Regions from separate parts of the Paenibacillus sp. 01T431 genome, predicted to be linked through region 3. Evidence: riboswitches for the same ligand, from Rfam matches in the RefSeq annotation. Region 3 holds a riboswitch; each other region holds the start of a gene.
What was found. A riboswitch is a leader RNA that binds a small molecule or an ion and turns the genes downstream of it on or off. The one in region 3 is predicted to bind cyclic di-GMP.
Positions count from the first base shown of each region.

Region 1: another riboswitch for cyclic di-GMP. It lies ahead of AC1DM9_RS11555 (methyl-accepting chemotaxis protein); the one in region 3 lies ahead of AC1DM9_RS21360 (EAL domain-containing protein).
Region 2: another riboswitch for cyclic di-GMP. It lies ahead of AC1DM9_RS14840 (hypothetical protein); the one in region 3 lies ahead of AC1DM9_RS21360 (EAL domain-containing protein).
Region 4: another riboswitch for cyclic di-GMP. It lies ahead of AC1DM9_RS19700 (SpaA isopeptide-forming pilin-related protein); the one in region 3 lies ahead of AC1DM9_RS21360 (EAL domain-containing protein).

Region 1 is NZ_JBFTPT010000005.1:336,659-342,260, forward strand. It holds gene AC1DM9_RS11550 (DUF1836 domain-containing protein) at 231-1,001, shown strand; cyclic di-GMP riboswitch class I at 1,074-1,158, shown strand; gene AC1DM9_RS11555 (methyl-accepting chemotaxis protein) at 1,298-3,001, shown strand; gene AC1DM9_RS11560 (HSP90 family protein) at 3,165-4,937, shown strand; gene AC1DM9_RS11565 (hypothetical protein) at 4,934-5,602, shown strand, end outside.
Region 2 is NZ_JBFTPT010000007.1:159,782-165,383, forward strand. It holds gene AC1DM9_RS14825 (alpha/beta fold hydrolase) at 1-219, opposite strand, end outside; gene AC1DM9_RS14830 (hypothetical protein) at 371-550, shown strand; gene AC1DM9_RS14835 (copper amine oxidase N-terminal domain-containing protein) at 766-1,725, opposite strand; gene AC1DM9_RS14840 (hypothetical protein) at 1,750-2,484, opposite strand; cyclic di-GMP riboswitch class I at 2,840-2,924, opposite strand; gene galE (UDP-glucose 4-epimerase GalE) at 3,066-4,076, opposite strand; gene AC1DM9_RS14850 (oligosaccharide flippase family protein) at 4,161-5,602, opposite strand, start outside.
Region 3 is NZ_JBFTPT010000011.1:336,918-342,519, forward strand. It holds gene AC1DM9_RS21350 (SDR family oxidoreductase) at 1-389, opposite strand, end outside; gene speD (adenosylmethionine decarboxylase) at 397-1,206, opposite strand; gene AC1DM9_RS21360 (EAL domain-containing protein) at 1,341-4,253, opposite strand; cyclic di-GMP riboswitch class I at 4,338-4,423, opposite strand; gene AC1DM9_RS21365 (metallophosphoesterase) at 4,540-5,602, opposite strand, start outside.
Region 4 is NZ_JBFTPT010000010.1:232,366-237,967, forward strand. It holds gene AC1DM9_RS19690 (sensor histidine kinase) at 1-443, shown strand, start outside; gene AC1DM9_RS19695 (response regulator) at 451-1,179, shown strand; gene AC1DM9_RS19700 (SpaA isopeptide-forming pilin-related protein) at 1,345-2,832, opposite strand; cyclic di-GMP riboswitch class II at 2,942-3,025, opposite strand; gene AC1DM9_RS19705 (glycosyltransferase family 2 protein) at 3,271-3,732, shown strand; gene AC1DM9_RS19710 (ATP-dependent helicase ComFA) at 3,927-5,602, shown strand, end outside.

The DNA of each region.
Region 1 (5,602 bases), on a different contig from region 3:
TTATATTTTTTTTATTCTTATGATCTACTATAACGAATGATTACATGATATGACAAATGCCATATCCAACGGTAACAGCCTTATACGCGCTTTAAAAGCGATTTAACGAGAATGAAAGGCTTATTCTCATTGATTTTCGAGCCTTTACAAGCGTCATTCTCCGGCATATGATGAGTTCATATGAACTTGTAATATAGGAATGCAAGACGAATGCGCGAGGAGGAAGCGATATGGAGTCCTTTACGCTTACTCGAAAAGAGATGGCTTGCTTGCTGCTGGCTCTGGACGGAAAGTATAATTTGAAGCCACTGCAAGTGCTGCAAGCCGCATGGACCAAAACGCATCAATGTGACTTGGAGAAAGGCACGGGACTGCCTGCATTTATGTCTACGCTGCTGCCTCCAATTATTGAAAAGCTCATTAAAGGAAATGAGATTAAAGGCTTTTCACTACATGAAATTGCTGCGTTGGGCCAACTAATCGAATATTCGAATCTGTCGATTACCTCCATGCAAAACTGGGTAAAGCGAGATTTCAAACCTTATTTCGATTGTCCGAAAGCTGGGAAAAAATATTCTCTGAACCAAGCTGCGTTATTATTCATTATTGATGATTTAAAGTCAAATCTTGATTTTGAATCAATACGCAAGCTTTTTGAGATCGTATTCAAGAAACCAGAGGATGAAGCAGACGATTTAGTTGGGCCTATTGAATTATATGCATCTTATACCAGTATGTTTGAGGAGCTAGATGCGAATAACGATCAACTGCTCGACATTTCCGGTCATTTGAAGGAAAATCCGCATCAAGATTTATTGACAGAGCATGTCATTCGCTCTTCAGCGAATCAATTTGCAAGCAGATTGCCGAATTTAACGGAAAAACAATGGGAAGCGGTGCGAAATATTTTGCTCGTTGCGGTTATTTCCATCCAAACCTCCTATTTTCATTCGTTAGCAAGGCGTTATTGCAATGCAACCTTATTTTTAGCCACAGAATAAATATGGTTCAAGGGATGACAAATTCACTAAATAGTCCTATACTGGTTTAAGTTGTAAACTACAAAATAGACAAACTGAAAAAGGCAAACTTGTTGAAAGACAAGGACGCAAAGTTATGGGCCTAAGGTGTACGCACTATGGCTGCCAGACCGCCGGAAGGATAATAAGCTAACTGAGCTGTCCGCCTCCTGTGGCTGGATAGCTTTTTTTGTTTTCAGGAGACAGAGGAGAGAGCAAGCAGGATGGTTTTTAAGGATAGGATAGAGAGAGCAAAAATACTGTTTAAGAAATTGAGTTTGAAGAAAATAACGAGCAAATTATTGCTTGTTACCGCAATCATCACACTTTTTAATGTAGGCTCGGGCGTTTTGATTTATTTTCAAAATCATTCAGTAGCAACCTCAGTCGAAGGCTCAGAGGAATTGCAGCGTGCTGAACGCAATTATCAAGGTATATCGAATAGGCTGCTGAAAGTGATGCTTCTAATGGTAGATGCCATTGAAAATGGCAAAAGCGATGCAACGCTGATCATGAAGGATTTGGAAACGATGCCTGCCAACATCGATGAATTAGAGAAACAGCTTATCGATATGGATAAGAAATATCCGCCTGCAACGGAAGATGGTCCTTATTATGCGAATCAGGTTAATGTTCTTAAGCTTGCATTAGATAACTTGAAAGTGACGAATACAGATGTGAGTGGATTATCATCAGATGAGAAATCGCTCCGCATAAGCAATCTAATAAGCGTATATACCGTCATTCTAAGTTATTCCAACGATACAATGCACGAGCGTTTGACCGCAGACGCTAACGCGACGCAGAAGCTTCTCGATAAAGACATATCCAGTGCGAACCTTATTGTGCTTATAAATGTCATTTTGCTAGCTATTCTTCCTGCTATTATGATTTTTGTCATCTCACAATCGATTAGAACAGGACTTGTAGGCATTACAAAAAGAATTAAGCAGTATGGCAATAATGATTTTACAAGTCAAGAAAAACTCGTTCGCTCTGACGAATTTGGCGATCTTGACCACGCTTTGGCTAATATGGGCGATCAGCTGCGAGAAACGATTAAAGCTACGCTTGAAGTGAGCGAATCCGTGCTCCACATTTCGAATAATATGGATAATATGATTGGTATTAATCGAAAAGCATCAGAGGATGTAAATGGCCAAGTGGAGCTGGGCAGAAAAGTGCTGCTGTCGCAGTATGACGATGCTTCATCCATTTCGGCAGTTACGGAAGAAATCTCAGCAAGCTCTCAGCAAATTGCTGCGTCGAGTGAATACATAAACAATGATATGCAAAATATGAAGCAATCATCTCATAACGGCACGCAGCAGATGGCTGGCGTGGTCTCGATGGTAAATGAAACAGTAGACCAGTTCTCAAAGCTAACTGAAGCTTTCGAAACGATGAATGAACGATATAACAATGTAGCTAAGTTTTTGAACGGCATTCAGGATTTGAACACACAGACGAATTTGTTGTCACTGAACGCATCCATTGAATCGGCAAGAGCGGGTGAGCATGGCAGAGGGTTCGCAGTTGTCGCTGATGAGATCCGCAAGCTGTCCAGTCAGACCGATATGATCTCGAAGCAGATCACGAAGGAGCTGACACTCATACAAAGCGATGTGGCAGCAAGCAGCCGCACGATCGGCAGCTTCGCGAATGTTATTAACACGACTCGTCAAGCATCCGAAACCGCAAGCAGCACATTCCAAGCATTGGAATCACAAAGCAGCATGCTGTCAGATCAAGTGAGCGAGATTTCTACGGCAATTAGTGAAATTACAACAGGCATGTCTCATATCGTGTCTGCAGTAGACAAGCTATTGACGACGTCTTCAGAAGTGAATGGGAAAATGGAACATATGAGCGAGCTTTCAGTTAAGCAAAATGATATTTCCGATGATTTGCGCACGCTTGCGGAGAAGCTTTCACTTTCCTCACAGGATTTGAAGGAGAAAGCAGCTGTTTTCAAAGTGTAAGCAACAAAAATGATAATCGAGTGAGGCAGGCAGCATCCATAGGTTTGGGGTGCTGCCTGCCTCTTTGTGCAAATAAAGAAGGATAAGCGAGTATAATGCCGAATCAATGAATGGAATAGACCAATAAAAAAACAGATCCACTATGGGAGACAGGATGAGCGAAATGAACTTTCAAGTTAATTTACAAGGGATGATCGAGCTTCTCTCAAAGCATTTATATTCGAGCCCAGGCGTGTTCATTAGGGAATTACTGCAAAATGGCGTTGATGCGATTACAGCACGCAAACGGCTTGGACATCGCTTTGATGCACGCGTAACAGTTGAAATTTACGGTTCTCGAACGATTGCCGTTCACGATAATGGGATAGGCTTGTCCGAATCCGAAATCCAGCTTTTTTTGGCTCAAATCGGAAGTACCTCCAAGCGTGACGAAATGGATTCAGCAGACGACTATATTGGACAATTTGGCGTGGGTTTGCTGTCCTGCTTCGTAGTGAGCGGCGAGATCGTTGTTATTACCCGCTCCGCTCTAGAAGGCGATACTTTAGAATGGCGTGGGCGGCCTGACGGCACGTACACGATTCGCAAGCTTGAGAAGGATGCTCCAATCGGCACCACCGTGTTTTTGACATGCAAGGAGGGTTACGAGGATTATTATGAATGGGATCGTGTGATGGAGTTAATGAGCCATTATGGTCAGTTCCTGCCTGTTCCGATTCATTTGTCCGAAGGGAAAACAGATATTAGGATTAACGAGGAAACTCCTCCGTGGTCCATGAATAGCAGTGATGCGCTCACCTATGGCGAAGATCACTTGTATCAAACCTTCTTGGATGCCATACCTTTAAAATCAGTAATTGGTGAGCTTGAGGGTGTCGCTTATATTCTTCCTTATGCTGTAAGCTTGCAAGCCGAGAAAAAACATAAGGTATATATGAAACGTATGCTGCTTTCCGATCAAGTTAACAATATGCTTCCGGATTGGGCTTTTTTTGTTACGTGTATCATGAATACGAATGGACTTCGACCAACGGCTTCTCGGGAGTCATTTATGGAAAATGAGCTTTTTCACACCGTAAAGGATGAAATTGGCGAAAACATTAAACAGCATATGATTCAGCTTTCAGAATCAAACCCTGAACTATTCGGTAAAATTATTGTTATTCATTCTGCTTCCATTAAAGCGATGGCTGCCGAAGATGATGAGCTTTATCGATTGTTTATCCGTTTCTTGTCGTTTGAGACTTCATTTGGCATGATGAAGATGAGCGAAATATTGGAACAGAACAAACGTATCGTTGTATCTTCAACGCTTGATGAATTCCGCCAAGTGGCTCGCGTTGCCAAAGCGCAAAATGTGATGGTTATTAATGGCGGTTATGTCCATGATTTTGAGCTTGTGCGCAAGCTGTCGGAGCTGGATGAGGATATCGAGGCGTTAGTTCTAGATCCGATTAATTTCTCGAACGTCTTCCAATCCATAACTCCCGCGGAGCATAAAAGCATTCTTTCCTTTCTGGAGCTCTCGGATCAGCTGCTAGCTCCATTTCAATGCAGAAGCGTAGTAAAGCGATTTGAACCAGTGGATTTGGCCGCTTTATACAATACAAATGATGAAGTGAATTTTCTGAGAATGGCAGAGCAAACGAAAGATGAAGCTAATGATTTGTTCGCAAACATTGTGGATGTCGTCATCCATGAGCTATATGAGGTGCCATATGCGACGATTTGCTACAACTTTAACAATCCGCTTATGCAGCAGGCTATGACCTGTCAGAATGCGGATATGCAGAAGCTAAGCATTGAGACCGTTTATACGCAGGCCTTGCTGCTTGGTCAATATCCTCTTGGCCCTGAGGAGCTGAAGTTAATGAACAAATCGTTTATGCAGGTGCTGGAAATCGGTCTTAGTCAGGCTGGTGAGCGAGAGCTATGAAGCAGCGATATGATCAATTGCGAAGCGAGGCATGGAGCTTGCCGCAGGGAAAACAGAAGCTTGCGGTGCTTGAGGAGGCTATTCGGATAGCCGATTTGCATATGACGAAGGAAGACTCCTATTACGCCCGCATGTCTTATTCCGAGGCAGCGCTTGATTCGGGCTATGAAGAGCGATTTCTTGTTTCATTTACCTGGTGCTTAACTCAGTTTGAAAAAGATCCGGCTGCTTATTCGAGCTTCACCCTTATTTGGCACTATAAATGGTTTGTTAATCAAATTTGGCGGTTTCCGCAATTTGGTACGGATCAAATCACTTCGATCTTTAATGATTTTAAGGCAAAATGCTTACAATACGGTCACAGCCTGCGCCCATATTATCAATGTCTTCATCGATACGCGCTATCTCAAGGCGATCATGAGTCGGCTCAAGCAAACTATGAGCTTTGGCGCAAGACGGCTAGAGATGGAATGTCTGATTGTAGCGCCTGTGAGCAAAATGGCTTTGGCTACTATCATTTTACAGTTGGCAGATATCGGCGAGGACTGCAAGCTATGAAGCCTATTATGGATGGTCGAATGACCTGCAAATCCATTCCGCAAAATACGTACAGCCATCTGCTTCTCCCGCTCCTTGAGACAGAGCAAGCAGATGAAGCTGTAAAG
Region 2 (5,602 bases), on a different contig from region 3:
ATTGCAAAGCAGCTCCCATGTTAACTGAGAACCGTCATGTGATCGCTCCCCATGCCCGCGCAAATCATACCGTACAACATGATACCGTTCAGTTAGCACAGCAGCCATCGGCTCCCAGACACGAGCATTTAGGCCTAGACCGTGTAAGAGTACTACAACTTCAGCATCAGGATCAGAAGTGCACTGATTGAATTGGTAGAACAAATTAAATATGTCCATAGTCCCCCTACATTACCACTACTGTATGATTTTAGGTTAGTCTGTAATGCTAGTGTAATGCAAATTTTAGTACTATGGTAGTGGCTTTGCTAGTGAAATGAGTCATTTTTTTACATTTTACAACAAATTCTTGTAAGGGGAGACAAAAAACATGCAAAACAAGCTATTTGAACGCAGCTTTTTGCTGTTAATGATCACTCTGCTTGATTTGGGTAATCCTTTTCGTGTTAAAATATATCAGGAATTGGATTGGAAAATTCATTATACATTTTTAATCTGCATCACAACCTATAATAAGCTGAACGTACCGCTAACGACTTACAAGCCTTAAGGTTTGTATTTAAGGAAGTGTGGGCTAAATGGGAGCCCTTATCCCCTATAGCTGCAGCTGGTCTCTTATAACTAAAATAAATTATAAATAAATGCAAGCAGATGCATGTATCACTTCATGTAATTGTAAGGATAACGCAAAGCAGGGGCAGAAGAAGTCATCGCGACCTCTTCTGCCCCTGCTCTAATTTTACAAAAAAGAAGTGAAAACTCCTATTACATCAAACCCTCTGCAATAGCTCTTCCTGCTTCAAGCTCTTTGTTAAAGGCTTCTCTGTAGGAAGCAAGAACGTCTGTGCTATACCCATTCGTCGTCAGCTTAGCTTTCGTATCGGACATGATAACTTCAAATTTTGCAGAGCAATTGTCTACTTCTTGAAGTCCTTTAGCTTTAAGCTGAGCTTGAACCGTCTTATCCGTTGCCGCTACATACTGCAGTCCAATATCCATTAGAGTCACCTTGCAGCTTTCTTTCAGCGCAGCGAGCTTGTTCTCTGCTTCTGCTGTAATTTGCTCATACGTCGGTTTAACTGGTACGCCACCACCGCCGGCATTACCCGTACCGCCTGTACCACCAGAGCCTCCAGTTCCGCCACCCGTGCCTGGAAGAACGACTCCGCCGCCACCTTGCTCAGCTCGATATGCTGCTGACTCACCGCTAACTGTTTTCGTCACCGGATCGTAGCTAATCTGTGTGCCTACTGATTCTGACAAGAAGCGAATGGGCACATAGATCGAGCCTTTATAGGCATAGAGGGATTGACCAGCCGGCAATGCCTTCGTCTTTCCATTAAACACAAGAGTTGCATTAACTGGCTGTATTGCAATTGTAACGCTCGTTTGCGGCTTCTGGCTGCCCGTAGCGGCACTCTGCAATTGTTTCTTCAGCGCAGCAAGCTCTTTCTCTGTTGGCTCGGAGATCGTCGCTTTCGCACCATCCCAATTTACTGTTTTTAGCAGCGCGTAAGAAATATAACGAATCGGTACGTATGTACTTCCTTGATGAATAAATGAATATTGTCCATCGGGCAGTTTGAGTGCTTGTCCATCAAATTGCAGCTTAATGGGCTGTGTCTTTGTCTTAATCGTTTCGGTTGCTGCGGATGCAGCGGTTGCAAGTACGGATGACAACATCATTACAACTAGAAAAATAGATAGAATACGTGACTTTTTCATAGAGCCTCCTCAGAATAGTAAAGCTTACTTGTTTAGCGAGTTTGCAATTACTGCAAGCGCATTGGCTCTAGCACCAGCCTTCGCACTCTCGTATTGCGCGCTCCAATCCGGAAAGCTTTGCTCACCTAGATCGGCTGCTTTATACTCGCTCTTGGCATTGCTTATTAATTGATTGAACCTGGCATCACAATCGGCTTCCGCAGAAAATACCTTATTCAGGTATTTACTTTGAATAGTAGCAAGCGTAGCTTCTTCATCACCGCTAAGCTCTTTCGCAATCTGCTTAACCAAGCTATTGCTGGTTGCTTGACACGAAGATTTCAGTTTTTCCAGCTTTGCTGTAACCGATGCATCAATCTCTTTTTTCTTCTGGGACTTATTTTCGGAGTTTGAAGATCCCTTATCCGGCTTTTGTCCCTTGTCTACATTATTAGACGCTTCATCTGGCGGCAAAGTTGCGCTGGGACTAGGTTTTAGGACTTCATCTGGCTGCGTCGTTGGAACTAGATCAGGCTCTTGTGATGGAGTAGCATCAGGTTCTGAAGTCTGATCTGTCTGATTAGTAGATTGTTCATTGGGCTGCTCCGTAATCTTCGGCGACTCTTGTCCTGCATTGCTATCTGCAGCTTCTTCAAGACGCCCATTCAGTTCATCTACCTGATTTAACTTCGAATAGAGACTCATGCTTCCATAAATGACAATACCGATAACAACGAGAGCACCTGCGATAATCATTAGTGTTTTGTTCGTTTTTTTCATTGTTTTGGTTTCATATGAGCCACTAAAGAAGCAATGATTGCATATGAATCTCCTTCTTAGAATTTAAAATAAAAAAGCTGACGCTTCATAGTGACGGGGCGTCAGCTTGCGGATATAGCGTTTTCAGATCTGTTAACGACGCCATTCGTGCTAGTTCATGAGACAGCTGCTAGTTTATTTTTGTGATAAACAATCCTCAAATAAATCTCCATGCGCTTTTTCTCATCTAAGCAATCTTCCCACAGCAATTCATTGAATCCCATACAGAGTTGATGCCATTCACGTACAACGTTTGCGCGCATGAACATAATAATAACCTCCATGTTTCCACATAAACCACGCGGGAGGCACGATATTCGGTAGCTGGCTGGCAGTCTTTTAAAAGATAAGCCCCTGTAGCTTTGCGTCACCACTTTTCAATGGTTTTGCCTTTATCGTGTGGTTATGCGGTTGTTTTGTTTAATGGTATGGTAACAAAATTGTTGAGGGGTGTATAGGGTTTGTTGAATTATCAAACGTTACTAAATTTAATGATATTTTTCTCAAATGTAGTACGTCTTTGAACTGTTTTTGTAACTGCTCTATTCGTATCCATTTGGATTATTTAATTGCCAACGCCAAGAGTCTGCGCACATTTCTTCAATACCTTTGTTAGCAACCCACCCAAGTTCTCTTTTCGCTTTTGTGATATCTGCAAAACATACAGCTACGTCTCCAGGCCTTCTCTTAACAATTGTATACGGAATAGTCACACCAGAAACTTTTTCGAAGGTTTGTACAACGTCTAATACGCTATACCCTTTACCAGAACCTAAATTATAAACTTCTACACCTGTACCTAACATAGCTTTATTAAGAGCCTTTAAATGTCCTATTGCAAGATCTACCACATGAATATAATCTCTGACTCCGGTCCCATCATGTGTTGCATAGTCATTACCATAAACTTTAAGTTGAGCTATCTTTCCCATTCCTACATTTGTAATTATGGGCATTAAGTTATTTGGTATTCCTTTCGGATTCTCACCAAGCAAGCCACTTGCATGAGAGCCAACAGGATTAAAATAACGTAATATTAAAATACTCCAGCCTTTATCTGAATCATAAATATCTCTAAATAATTCCTCAATTATTAATTTAGTACGACCATAGGGATTTGAAGAACCTAACAAATGATCCTCAGTAATTGCTCCTGATAAAATAGGAGAATAAACAGTGGCTGAGGAACTGAAAACTATTCTTTTCACGTTATACTTTTGCATAACTTGGCATAGAATTAGAGTTCCTGTAATATTATTGTGATAATAATTAAGTGGTAATGAGACTGATTCGCCTACTGCCTTAAGTCCAGCAAAATGAATAACAGCATCAATATTATTTTCTGAAAATATTTCATCTATACTCTCTTTGTTTAACAAATCAACATTGTAATATTTCATTGGTTTTCCTGTTAACATTTGAATTCGATTTAAGGATTCACGGTTACTGTTAGACAGATTATCAATAACTACTAATTCATAACCAGCATTTAATAATTCAAGGCAAGCATGACTTCCAACATAACCAGCCCCCCCTGTTACTAAGATAGCCATTACTATCACCCTTCCTTTTTTATCAAACTTATTGAACACATAAGAAAATTGTGTTCTGAAAATAATTAATTTATGAGATTATTTTTATAATTTTTTTGATAAATATTTCTTAGATTTATATTTCTGAAATAAAGATCTCAAAGGAGTAATTAACAAATTCCTTTCATAGTTATTCATTCCTATAGTCCACATTAAAAAAGAAAATAAAATTAAATATACAAAAATTTTAATAAACAATTGAATTAGATTTATGTCAATAATAAAATAATTCAATAACAATCCGAACATCATTGCAGTAAAAACTGATACACTCATCTTAAGTATATTTCTCCAAAATCCTATAATATCAATTTTCAATTTGATATAATAATAAATATTCATAACAAATACATTTCCAAGAACTAAAGCAACAGTTGTTCCAATAGCAGCTCCGATTCCGCCGTAAATCTTTCCAAGATATAAACTAACTACTATACTAAGTAATGCTATACATACGTATGTGATAGCACGAAAACCCATTATATTTTTAGCTTGTAATATCGTCATACTTAAAGTCTGAATTAAAGGTACAGTAAGAGGTATCATAATTATTAATGCAATAATATAAGCATTAGAATAGTCTATTCCCGCCCAATATTTTATAAATGCTTTCCCATAAAGTATAAAACTACTTAGAATTAATGATAGTATTATATATTGTAATCTACCTATTCTGATAAATACATTTGAAATCTCTTCTTCTGAACTATTCTGTGCAATCATCTGAGTGATTCTAGGAAGAAAAACCCCGCTTATAGCTGTAGATAATGCCATATAATAATTCACGAATTGTAAAGCAATGGCATATACTGCAACCATTTTCGAACCCGACACAATACCTAATATGAATTGGTTAGATCCCCAATATATTTTATCAACTATAATAAACAAAAACATCCAGAAAGAGTATTGAAATATCTCTTTTAATAAAACAAAATCAAAATTTTTGAATTTTAATTTTGTATTTAATTTCACAAAACAATACCACATATTAGCTACTAAATAAACAATATTAAAAATAGTTATTGTTAACACCAAAGATAAAGACTTGTATCCCATAAACAACAATAAAAGCATAATAAGAGGAACCATTAAAGATCTTAAAATATTAGTAATCTTTAAAAAGACAAAACGTTCATAAGCAGTAGCTATAGATGTGAATGTTCCTAATGGAAAGGTTATAGCTAGATTAATTATTAATAACAATAACATAATTTTCATTTTATACATTTCATCTGGTAACATTGTTGTTGAAAATATCCTGTCAACAGTCGAATATAAAATACCCCCAACAAAAATAACTATAAGGCCTATAAAAGTGTTTATAGTTAGAAACATCCCATTTAAACTATATTCATTATCTTTGTCTTCTGATAATCTATACATTGCTATATATCTGACAATCGCACTCCCAATACCAAAATCCAAGATTGTAAGATAACTAACTATCGACGATGTTAACGAATATAGACCAAATTCAGATTGTC
Region 3 (5,602 bases):
TTATTCACCAAAATATCCAGCTTGCCATACTCCTTAATCGTCTGCTCGATGACACTTTTGCAAAAATCCTCTTCGCCGACGTCGCCAGCAATAAGCAAACATTTCACGCCAGCTTTCTCTACAACTTCCTTCGTCTTCTCTGCATCGCCATGCTCATTCAAATATACGATCGCTAAATCCGCGCCCTCTTTGGCAAAAGCAACGGCTACCGCGCGGCCAATGCCGCTATCTCCACCCGTAATAATAGCTGTCTTCCCTTTCAGCTTGCCTGCCGCTTTATATGAATCCGATTCAAAAATCGGCAGCGGCTTCATCTCGGATTCAATGCCCGGTTGACGGTTTTGGTGCTGCGGCGGGTTAATATTTTTTTGTGATGACGATTTAGACATGAGAAAATCAGCTCCTTATATTTTTTCCATAAAAGATTTCATCCATCTCGGTCTTTAATCTTCTCGTAATTTCCTCTTGCTCTATGGTTGACAACGAATCCTTCGTATAGCCAAACAAATAGTTGTTCAAATCAAATTGCTTCAGCTTGCATTTGGTATGAAACACATTTTCTTGATAAATATTAACGTCGATCATGTCATACAAAAGAGATTCCTTCTTCGGTATGTAGTTCTGAATCGAGTTAATATCGTGATCAATAAAAAGTTTATAACCATTAATGTCACGAGTGAAACCTCTCACACGATAATCCAGTGTCATAATATCGGTATCAAATGAATGGATCAGATAGTTCAGCGCTTTAAGCGGTGAGATCTCGCCGCAGGTCGATACATCAATATCTGCGCGGAACGTGCTTATCCCTTCGTTCGGATGATACTCCGGATACGTATGAACCGTTATATGGCTTTTATCCAAATGCATCACTACGGAATCAGGCAAGGGACCCGGCGATTCTTCAAACGACTCATTGGGTCCGCCAATTACCGGCCCTTCCGATACGAGCAAAGTAACGCTGGCACCCTGCGGCTCATAATCCTGCTTTGCAATATTAAGCACATGCGCTCCAATAATATCCGATACCGTTTCCAAAATATTCGTCAGCCTATCCGAATTATATTGTTCGTCTATATAGGCGATATATGCTTCACGCTCTTCTTTCGTTCTTGTATAACACACATCATACATATTGAAGCTGAGTGACTTCGTTAAATTATTAAAGCCATGCAGCTGAATTCTTTGTTCCGGTGTAAGTTTCAAGCGCACATCCTCCTTTTCAATAACTACTATTTCCTTTTACCCAAAGACCGATGCGGCAAAACTTTTATGTTGCACAAAAAAAGCATTTCACGCCCCGGTTTTACCGAATGTAAAATGCTTTTTCCATCTCATTTTTAATTATGTTTTTTCAATTCCTTAATCCGGAGTATCGGATCTCCCACATACACCTGTGTTTGAGGAAGCATGCCATCACGCTGCTTAATGGCTAGGAAATTAAGCGTATTGACGAGCTCATCCTGCTGCTTTTCTTTTAATTGAAATTGCACACCATATTCATAAATGTCTTTGCCCAGTTCATTGTACCAGACGATAAATCCGAATAGCACATACATTTGATTAAGAATTTTCGTCTTAAACATCAAGAGAATATCGCTGTTAACGGGCAGCTTCACACCGACTATAAACCGGAGCCCGCCTGGTCCGATGTTTCGAACAAACACCTCTGTACTCCCAAGCTTCACACTGCTACCTTTGAACATCGTAATGGTCATCTCTGCCAATAGACAATGCTTCAAATCGATTCGAAAGCTTTTTCTCCGATTAACGAGCACCTCTTTACTTGGCATAAATAAAGCAGGCTCTTTACAAGATCTTCGGCTCAAAAGTTGTACGATGCTGTCCGGCTCTACAGGACGACTGAAATAATAACCTTGGATTTCATCGCATCGCTGCTCGCGTAAATAGTTGAATTGCTCCTTCGTTTCAACGCCTTCAGCCACCACCTGCATGCCAAGTTCGCCAGCCAATTGAATAATGCATTCAATAATGCTTTTATTTCTACGATCCGTCATCAACTCCTCGATAAATGACCGATCAATTTTGATCGTATCGAGTGCCAATCGCTTCAATAAATAAAGAGAGGAATAGCCGGTTCCAAAATCATCAAGCGATACTTTGATTTTTCTTTTCTTCAGCTCCAGCAGCAATTCAGTCACCGCATTCTCATTGCTAATAAAGGAGCTTTCCGTTATTTCAATTTCCAATCGATCTTGGGAAATTCCTGTCTCCTCGATGATCTGATCGATGGTATGCAATATATTTTGCTGAAGAAGCTGCTGCACCGAAAAGTTAACCGACAGCGTAACCGAAGGCAGGCCTAAGCTCTGCCACCGTTTATGCTGCATACAGGCTTCGCGAAGCACCCATTCTCCTATGGATACAATAAGCCCCGTTTCCTCTGCGATCGGTATGAATTCAGACGGAGCAACCAATCCCCAATCCGGATGATTCCAGCGCAGCAGCGCCTCAACGCCAACAATTTCCATCGTTTGCGAATGTACGCGAGGCATATAATGAAGGAACAGCTCTCCTCTTTCCTGCGCTTTACGCAAATCATTGCTGAGTGAAAATAATTTGAATGATTGCACATTTAAAGAAGAGGAATAGCACTGTGATTGGTTGCTGCCTCTGGACTTCGCATGATAAAGAGCCGCATTCGCATTTTTCATCAACTGCTCCACCGAGCTCCCATCGCCAGGCGATTGACTGATTCCAATACTTGCAGTTACATTCAGCTCATATCCTTCTATCAAAAATTGCTCATTGATAAGCTTAATAATAGTAGCTGCCATATCCTTGATTTCGTTTTGCTGCTTTACATCAGCTATAATAATTGCAAATTCGTCTCCGCCAAGTCGGAATACGGTTTGGCCATCACGTAAATTGCTCATCAATCGGAAGGCGATTTGTTTCAGCAACTCATCCCCAATTGGATGCCCCAGCGTATCATTTACATATTTGAAACGATCCACGTCAATCAGCACGATCGCCAGCCTCTGCTTAAAATACTCGCTTACCCTTAGCTGCTTATCTAGCTGGTCTTCAAACATTCTGCGATTTGGCATCTCCGTTAAATAATCGTGGTAAGCCAAATATTGATTTAATTCCTCAGCCTTGCTCCGATCCGTAATATCAAGGACTACTCCAACGATTGCCTGCTCTCCCATATTTGACACTTGATTATAGTGCACTTCGCAATGAATAATCGTCCCATCTTGTTTAATGGCTCTGTGGCAGAAATTGGATACAGACTGACCCTCCTGTAACTTCGTTAGCTGATTAACGACGGCTTCACGGTCTGAAGGATGGATCGTCTGTATAATATCCATACCATTCAAGGAGTCATAACCAAACATTTTATTGAGCTGATCGTTTGAATAAACGAAGTTGTTTTTCTGCGCGACAAAAATACCGACAATGGATTGCTCGACAATACTGAGGTATTTTAATTCGGTCTCAGTCAACGATTGCTCAATCATTTTTTGCTGCGTAATATCCTTGGCAATGCCATAGACACCGATAAGCTTTTTATTAATAATGATTGGAATATTGGTCACATTAAATTTGATCGTTTGTCCTGTTCTCGTAATGCCTGTCGTATCATAGTTTTGAGGTGTCAGCGTCTTGACTGTTTGCTCAAAATATTGAATCGTTTTATCCAGCGCTGCGGCATCTACAAATTTATGAAAACTATCATTTATAATTTCCTCTTTCGTATATCCAAAAAGTTGCTCAAGCACTGAATTGCATGACAAAAAACGCCCTTGTGCGTCTAAAGAAAAGACCGCGTCAGGATTGTTTTCAAATATCGATTTATAAAGCTGTTCTTCTAGTGTGAGGCGATGCTGCAATTTTTTATTTTCCGTTACATCCTGAATCATGCCTATCGTCAACAATATCTCGTTTTCGTCATTAAGTATGAATGTAATGTTTTCTACAACATATCTAACTTCACCGCTCTGACGAACGATTCTGTACTCGCAAACGCTCTCCTTCTTTGATTCAATTGCAAGGTGGAACTGCTGAATAACACGCTCACGATCATCGGGATGTACAAACTCAAAAAATTCGTCCATCGACATCGAGAAATCAGATTTCATACCATATATTTCGAACATTTGATTCGACCAGGATGCTTCTCTGCGAATATGGTCAAACTCCCAGTAGCCTAAATTCGCTATCTTTTGAACAATATTAAAACTACTAACATTAACATTGCCATTAAAACGTTTAATCATTTGTTTCATTGCTAAATATCCCCTCTTTTTCATAACGTAGGCGGTAACCTGAAGTTTTTAAGGAGAGGATATAGGTATGTTATCACTCATCCTTTTGGCAACCCAGCCACCTTTGGAAATTTCCTTTAGGCCTGTTGGCTTTGCGTCATTGTCTTTCGACAACTTTGCTTTTTACTAGGACTTTTTACATATACCAGTATTCCATATTATTCCGATATATACCATAACCAATTTAATAATAGGTCGAATGATGTAGAAAAACCTCCCATTTTGGGAGGTTTGGTATATTGATGATTTACAATCTAGGATCGATTTCCTTCTCTTTGGCGACCTCAAACAACAGATTAGCAACAGCCGCTTGATATCCATCGTTGTCTGGGGCAATTTCAGCAAAAGGAATCGCCAGCATATGCTGTCCTAGCCGGTACTCGTTAAATGATGTACGAAGCTTTTGCGTAATATTTTTTTGCTTGATGAGCTTATTGTACTTGTGCGGAAATCTATAATCATAACCGTAAATAATAGACATGTATTCCTTATTGCGCACTTTCATATAGGGAACCGTGTACGGCTGAGGCATCTCCGGCTTTATCACGACACCTTCCATATGATTGTCTACCGTAAGCGTGTAGAAATATTTTTCTGCAAGCTCATAGCTCTCCGCATCAGACAGCACAAGCGTAATGAATGGATCGTCAGAGAGGAAACGATACATCTCCGAGGTTTTCCACGCTGGCAGCTGCTCTCTTCCGTCCACGTATACGATTTTGAGCAGCGAAAATGGCTTGTATTCAAGCTCCCCTGCCTCGGCATACAGCTCTAGCTGCCTCTTATACGTTTCATATGCTTTGATATGCTCATCAATTGGCCTGTTTTTCTCAAGAATAGAATGAACATGCTTAAAATTTTGATAGACGGCTAGGCCATACTTCTCATTAATAGCCCCTTTGCTAAGGTGAAACTGATCCTTTTCAAAACCACTTTCCTTGAAATCATGCGCAAGCTTTCCGAACGCTTCCTCGAATCCATTCGCCTTCAGGAATGCAAGCTCTGTCTCAAGCCCCTTCTCAATTGGCTTAAACTGCTTTTCGATGAGACCTTCTCCCAGCGCCTCCCATGGCAAAAGCTCGCCATCCAGCAGAAGCATCGATATATCGTTTTCCTTCATGTAGCTTCCGAATCTTTGCAGCAGTCGCTCATAAACAGCGGTTAGGTCAACCTTATTTATTTTGTACCCATTGCGGCTCACTGCAAAACATTGCTCGATATCTGCATGCAAATAAACATTGCAGCGTGATCCCATATATTTGGGCTGCAGCACGACCTCTTTAACACCGCGCTCCATAAAATAGTTCAGC
Region 4 (5,602 bases), on a different contig from region 3:
TGCGTCCGATGGCGTTGGATGATTTAGGGCTTGTGCCGACTCTTCGTAAATTCACACAGGATTTTGAAGAGAAAACAAAAATACATACCGTATTCGAGCTTATAGGTAAAGAAACTCGGATGCCCTCTGCAATGGAAGCGGCGATATACCGCTTAGTTCAGGAAGCTTTTACCAATGCACTAAAACATGCGAGCGCTTCACATGTAATGCTCGAGATTAACTATCAGCCACAGCATATTTCACTCGTAATTCAAGACAACGGCGTTGGATTTAACAGCGATTTAATCGAGCAGGATGCTACTCGAAACGCACATTTTGGATTGGTAGGGATGAGAGAACGCATTGAGCTAATAGAGGGAAGGATGGATATAGACTCAAATCCCGGTAGAGGGACGAAAATTATAATAGATATACCTACTACTGCCGAATCTAGAAAGGAGTAAGATGATGATGATCCAAAGAGCTGCAAGCAATATGAATACAATCAAAATTTTACTTGCGGATGACCACCAGCTGTTTCGTGAAGGACTTAAGCGGATTCTAAATATGGAAGACGATCTTGAAGTTATCGGCGAATGTGGTGACGGCATTCAAGTTTTGGAGTTTTGCAATCATACCATTCCTGAGATTGTCCTGATGGATATTAATATGCCTATAGAGAACGGTGTCGTGACGACTGAACGATTAAAAAGTATGTTTCCTGATGTTAAGGTTATCATTTTATCTATTCACGACGATGAGAGCTATGTATTCGAAACCCTTCGTAAAGGGGCTACGGGTTACCTTCTGAAGGATATGGAGGCAGAATCGCTAATTAACGCCATTCGTTCCGTTGTCCAAGGTCATGCCTATATCCATCCTAAAGTGACAGGCAAGCTCATTAACCAGCTTCGCCGTATGACGTATTTGGATGAGATGGGAATTGTCTCAGGTGCTGCAGCTGCTCAGGAACCGGGAGTTAAGTTCGTTGCTGGCGATGAAAGCCCATTAACACGCCGTGAGGCAGAGGTGTTAAGGCTTATGGCAGAGGGCAAGAGCAATAAGCTCATTGGAGAGTTTTTATTCATTAGCGAAAAGACGGTTAAAAACCATGTGAGCAGCATTTTGCAAAAGATGGAAGTTGATGACCGTACGCAAGCTGTTATCCAATCGATCAAATATGGATGGGTTACCCTGTAGTAGCCTTTTTGATCATTACTTACATATCGAGCAAACCCCCGTATCGGTTGATACGGGGGTTTTTGTTTGCATATAAGGTTGCCTTGCGATGGTTGTGTAAAAGAAAAACACTCCTAAGCTGTATAAAACCAGCCTAAGAGTGCGTGGTGAAACATATAATCTTAACTATTTTCTTTGTTTTTGTCTGCGAAGAGAAATGAATCCCGCTGAAAGGGCAAATGCCCCGATGAGATAATAAGGAACCGGACTGCTTTCGCCTGTTTTTGGCAGAGTAGCAAGCGGGACTTGATCTTCATCTACAGCAACAACAGGATCGATTGGCGGCTCGCCTTCTCCACCTTCAGTAACTCCTCCAACAGGTGGATCTTCATCATCAATTTCAACAATTGGTGTTGCTTCAGGTGACGATGTAGGTGTTGTCGTTACCGTAGTTGTAGCAGTAGGTGTGTTGTTAGGCGTGCTCACAGGTGTGGAAGGTGGTGTAGTGTTAGGTGTGCTCTCAGGTGTAGGAGTTGGTGTAGCTGTAGGCGTGCTCTCAGGTGTAGGAGTTGGTGTAGCTGTAGGCGTGCTCTCAGGTGTAGAAGTTGGTGTAACTGTAGGCGTAGTCTCAGGTGTAGGAGTTGGTGTAGCAGTAGGTGTAGTCTCAGGTGTCGATGACGGTGTTGGAGTAGGCGTAGAGCAGGTTTCGCCTTCATTCACAAGTGAAAGCTCCTTCTCCTTGCCCCAATGGATTTTCAGCGTATTAGGTACAGTTTGTGGATCAGTTGGGCTGACGAGCTCCGTATTCGTTGAAAAGCTTACGAAACCTTTTCCAGGTATTACACCATTTCCTGTTTGAGTGGTATTCGGAATTTCCCATGAATAAGAAACCTCGATATTACTCTCGTTGGTTACTTTCCAAGCTCTTGTTTTATTTGGATCGGCGGAGCAGGCTGTTTCAAGTTTGAGCTTAGCCGTATTGATAACTGCTTTTTGCACAGAGTTATCTGTGGTTACTACGATCTGCTGGGTAGCCACTAAATCGGTGGTAAAGCCATCTAAGGTTAATTCTTTTAATGTATAGGTACCGATAGGTAATTCGTTGAATTGCAAAATACCGTCACTATTGGTAACACCGCTTTTGACTAATTTACCGTCTTTCCAAAGCTCGAAGGTAATGCCTGCATGAGGAGCGCCCTCGACATCATTTAAATGTTTGTTGATGATGATACTGCCCGTACAGCTGTTCGAAAGCTTTAGATTCCATGCTAAAATTTTGTCACCATGAGCGCCGGGACCTAATGTCTTAATTAAATCTCCGCTATAGATATCTAATTGATAAGGCAAACATTTTGGAATGTTAATCGTTACGGAGTAAGTACCTGCTTTTGGATATATAATAGACTGTCCCTCAAAAAATGTTTGCTTGTTGTATGGAATGGTTGTATCGCCGGGTCCAGGTGCCCAGTCAGCAGGGCCTTCATAGCCGGAGAAGCTGACTCTAACACAATCTTTTAGCGTCTGGAACGTAGCGGTAGCTGTTCCGTTATTATTGACTACGATATTGGAATGCGTGGCAATGACATCCTTGCGATCTGATGAGTACTGTGGACAGCTATTCTCATCTACGAGTGCCGCAGCATTCGTACCTTGATTGCTATCACCTTCGGCCATGGCAATGGAACTAAGCGACAACGAAAAAATTAATAACAGAGCCAGGGCTAAACTGATTTTTTTCCTAAAATAACGCATCTTTCACTCTCCTCTTAGATACGTAGTGGGGTTCCAAGAGGGCCGGTTACACTACTAGCTCCATATAATCCAAGTGTCCAATTGTAGATTATACTTCATCGCTTCCCTAGTTATTTTGATTGTGAAAATCCACTCTCCCTTTCTATATGCGTGCACCGGTTAGATATGCATGCTTTCATATTAAAATGATAACATGTATTGGAAATTGCTCAAGGGTGTTTCTTTGTCAGAAAATGACTAATAATCATCATAAAGCAGAATATATTTTTGGCATAACACACATTTTGTCACCTTGTCCCTTGATTGCGGAACCAGTGGGCTCTTCATGGCATATAGTGTCACAAAGAGGAGGTGGCCGCCATGTTTGAACTTCTACTTCTTGTTATTGGCTGTTATGCTTTGGCTGCATTGTCGGTGCATCTGGCGTATCGAATTTGGCGAGGGCGCCAGCAATCCAGCAAGCATTATGTGCTCGTAGCTGACGTTCAGCAAAACAATATGGAATGGTATGTACGTTCGCTGTTTTCTTTCTCTCGGCGAATGGGGAAAAACGTTCGTTTGACGATCGTAGATCAAGGGGTTACAGAGGAGACACTGGCTATTGTTGAACGATTAGCTAGAAAGGGCGATGAGGTCAGGATTCACTCTAATGGATCTAATCCGTTGTCTGAAAGCGAAGGCAGTAAGCGCTCTCAAACAGAGGGTGTGGATGGAACTCAGCTGCTATGGCTGCTCCAGGCAGAAGGAGTTGTGTCGCTTTCCGATCATGCGGTGCTAATTGATTTGCAAAATCCGACAGATTTGTCGAAAATGCCATTTTAGTATATACTCTACGGTAATGAAATAGTCGGAGTGAAGCACACTCAATAACGCAAATGCGTTGTTGGGTGTGCTTTTTTTTGTTTACAGTGCTTGCCAACATCATTCTCCTTTTGTCTGGGAAGGGAGAGGCCATAGTTAACTTAACAGATGAATAATGAAATCAGTTCTATAAAGTGTCGAGGGAGCGAATAGAGATGAAGGCACAATTGTATGTTGTGAAAGTGAATGGATGCTGGCAGGCTCGACTGACTATCAAGGCAATGGTGGATAAATACTTCTGGATGCATGGAGCGTTTGGTGAAGCGGGATTCTTGAACAACGAGATCGCAGAGGAGGGATGGCTGCTAAAAGAAGAACTGCCGCTCGGGGATGCGTGCATTGCAGTGGAGCTTTGGGATGCGGCTATAAAACGTGGCAATGGCGGCAGAAATAACGCGAGTAAAAGCTTAAATGAGGGGGGACGGAATGCTGATTATGAGGCGATTGAGATGTTGGCGGCATGTGCGGAGGAAGCAAAAGCTGATGGGGCGGGTGGAGATGCAGCAACTGGCGGGTTGAATAGTAGTAAACAGAAATCTAGCGAGCTGGTGAGAAATTATCGGAAATACAGTGGAGGAGTAGAGCAAGCAGTAAATAACGGCAAGGTTAGTTTGGGGAGTCGTTGGCGGTTTTTGGGTAGTCGAGGGAAGCGGAAAGGAGCGTTGGCGATAGAGAAGCTTTTTGGTTTAGTGGAGAGGTGGGAGAAGGTAAGGGGCGCTGTGGTTGGGGAAATCGGAGGAGAAGCGATCGCGAATAATGGTGAAAAGCGTAGCAGCGCTAAGCGTGTGAGTGGCGAGGAAGCGGGAGTTTATAGCGCTGCCGAGCTGGGAGAGATCGCGGCAGGAGCGAAGCTTGCCGCGGGTATGCTGCAGGGACGTGCGCTTTTGCGAAGCGAGGCGCACGCCCTGTTGTCTAGTGCAAGCTGTCCCGGTGCCGCGTCAAGCTGGAGAGAATTGCTCCAGCTTGCTTCGCTGCTCGGGCAGGTGCGCCTGAGCGGATCAATCGCCGCCGTGGGTGGCGGGCGATTGGACGCTTTGGGGCGCCGCAGGCGGGAGCGCAGCTGTTTGCGCTGTGGGAGCGGCGAGGCGCAAATGCACCGCACGGCATGTGCAGCGTGCGGGAGGCACTGCGCCTATTGCATGGCGTGCATTGGGATGGGGCGAAGCCGGGAATGTGAGCTGCTTATTACGGGGCAGCGCGCGGGGTTGAATTGGGCAGAGACGACGGTTCGCGGCTCTGGTAAGGGGTTGAGGCCGCTGACGTATGAACAGCGGCTTGATAAATGGGGGCTTAGCCCTGCGCAGACAGCTGCAGCAGCTAAGGCGCTGCAGTTTGTGGAAGAGCAGCCGCTAGCCGCGGCTTTATCAAAGATGGACAAGCAGCGGCAGATGAGAGAGTTTCTTCTCTGGGCTGTAACAGGAGCGGGCAAGACGGAGATGATTTTTCCGCTTGTGGAGTCTGTCCTGCTGCGCGGCGGAAAGGCACTTATTGCCACACCGCGCCGTGACGTGGTGATCGAGCTTGACCCGCGTATTCGGAAAGCTTTTCCTAAAGCTTCAGTCGTAACATTATACGGTGGTAGTGAGCAGCGCTGGGAAAGTGGAGATATTACACTTGCGACAACGCATCAGCTGATGCGGTTTTATCAAGGCTTTGATCTCGTTGTAGTTGATGAACTAGATGCGTTTCCTTTTGCGGGCGATCCACTGCTGCATTTTGCAGCAGACAAAAGTTGTGCGCCAGGTGCTGCTCGCTTGCTGCTGTCTGCTACGCCGCCTAGTGAGCTGCAAAGAGCAGCAAAACGAGGGAAGCTGCCTCATGCAAGAGTACC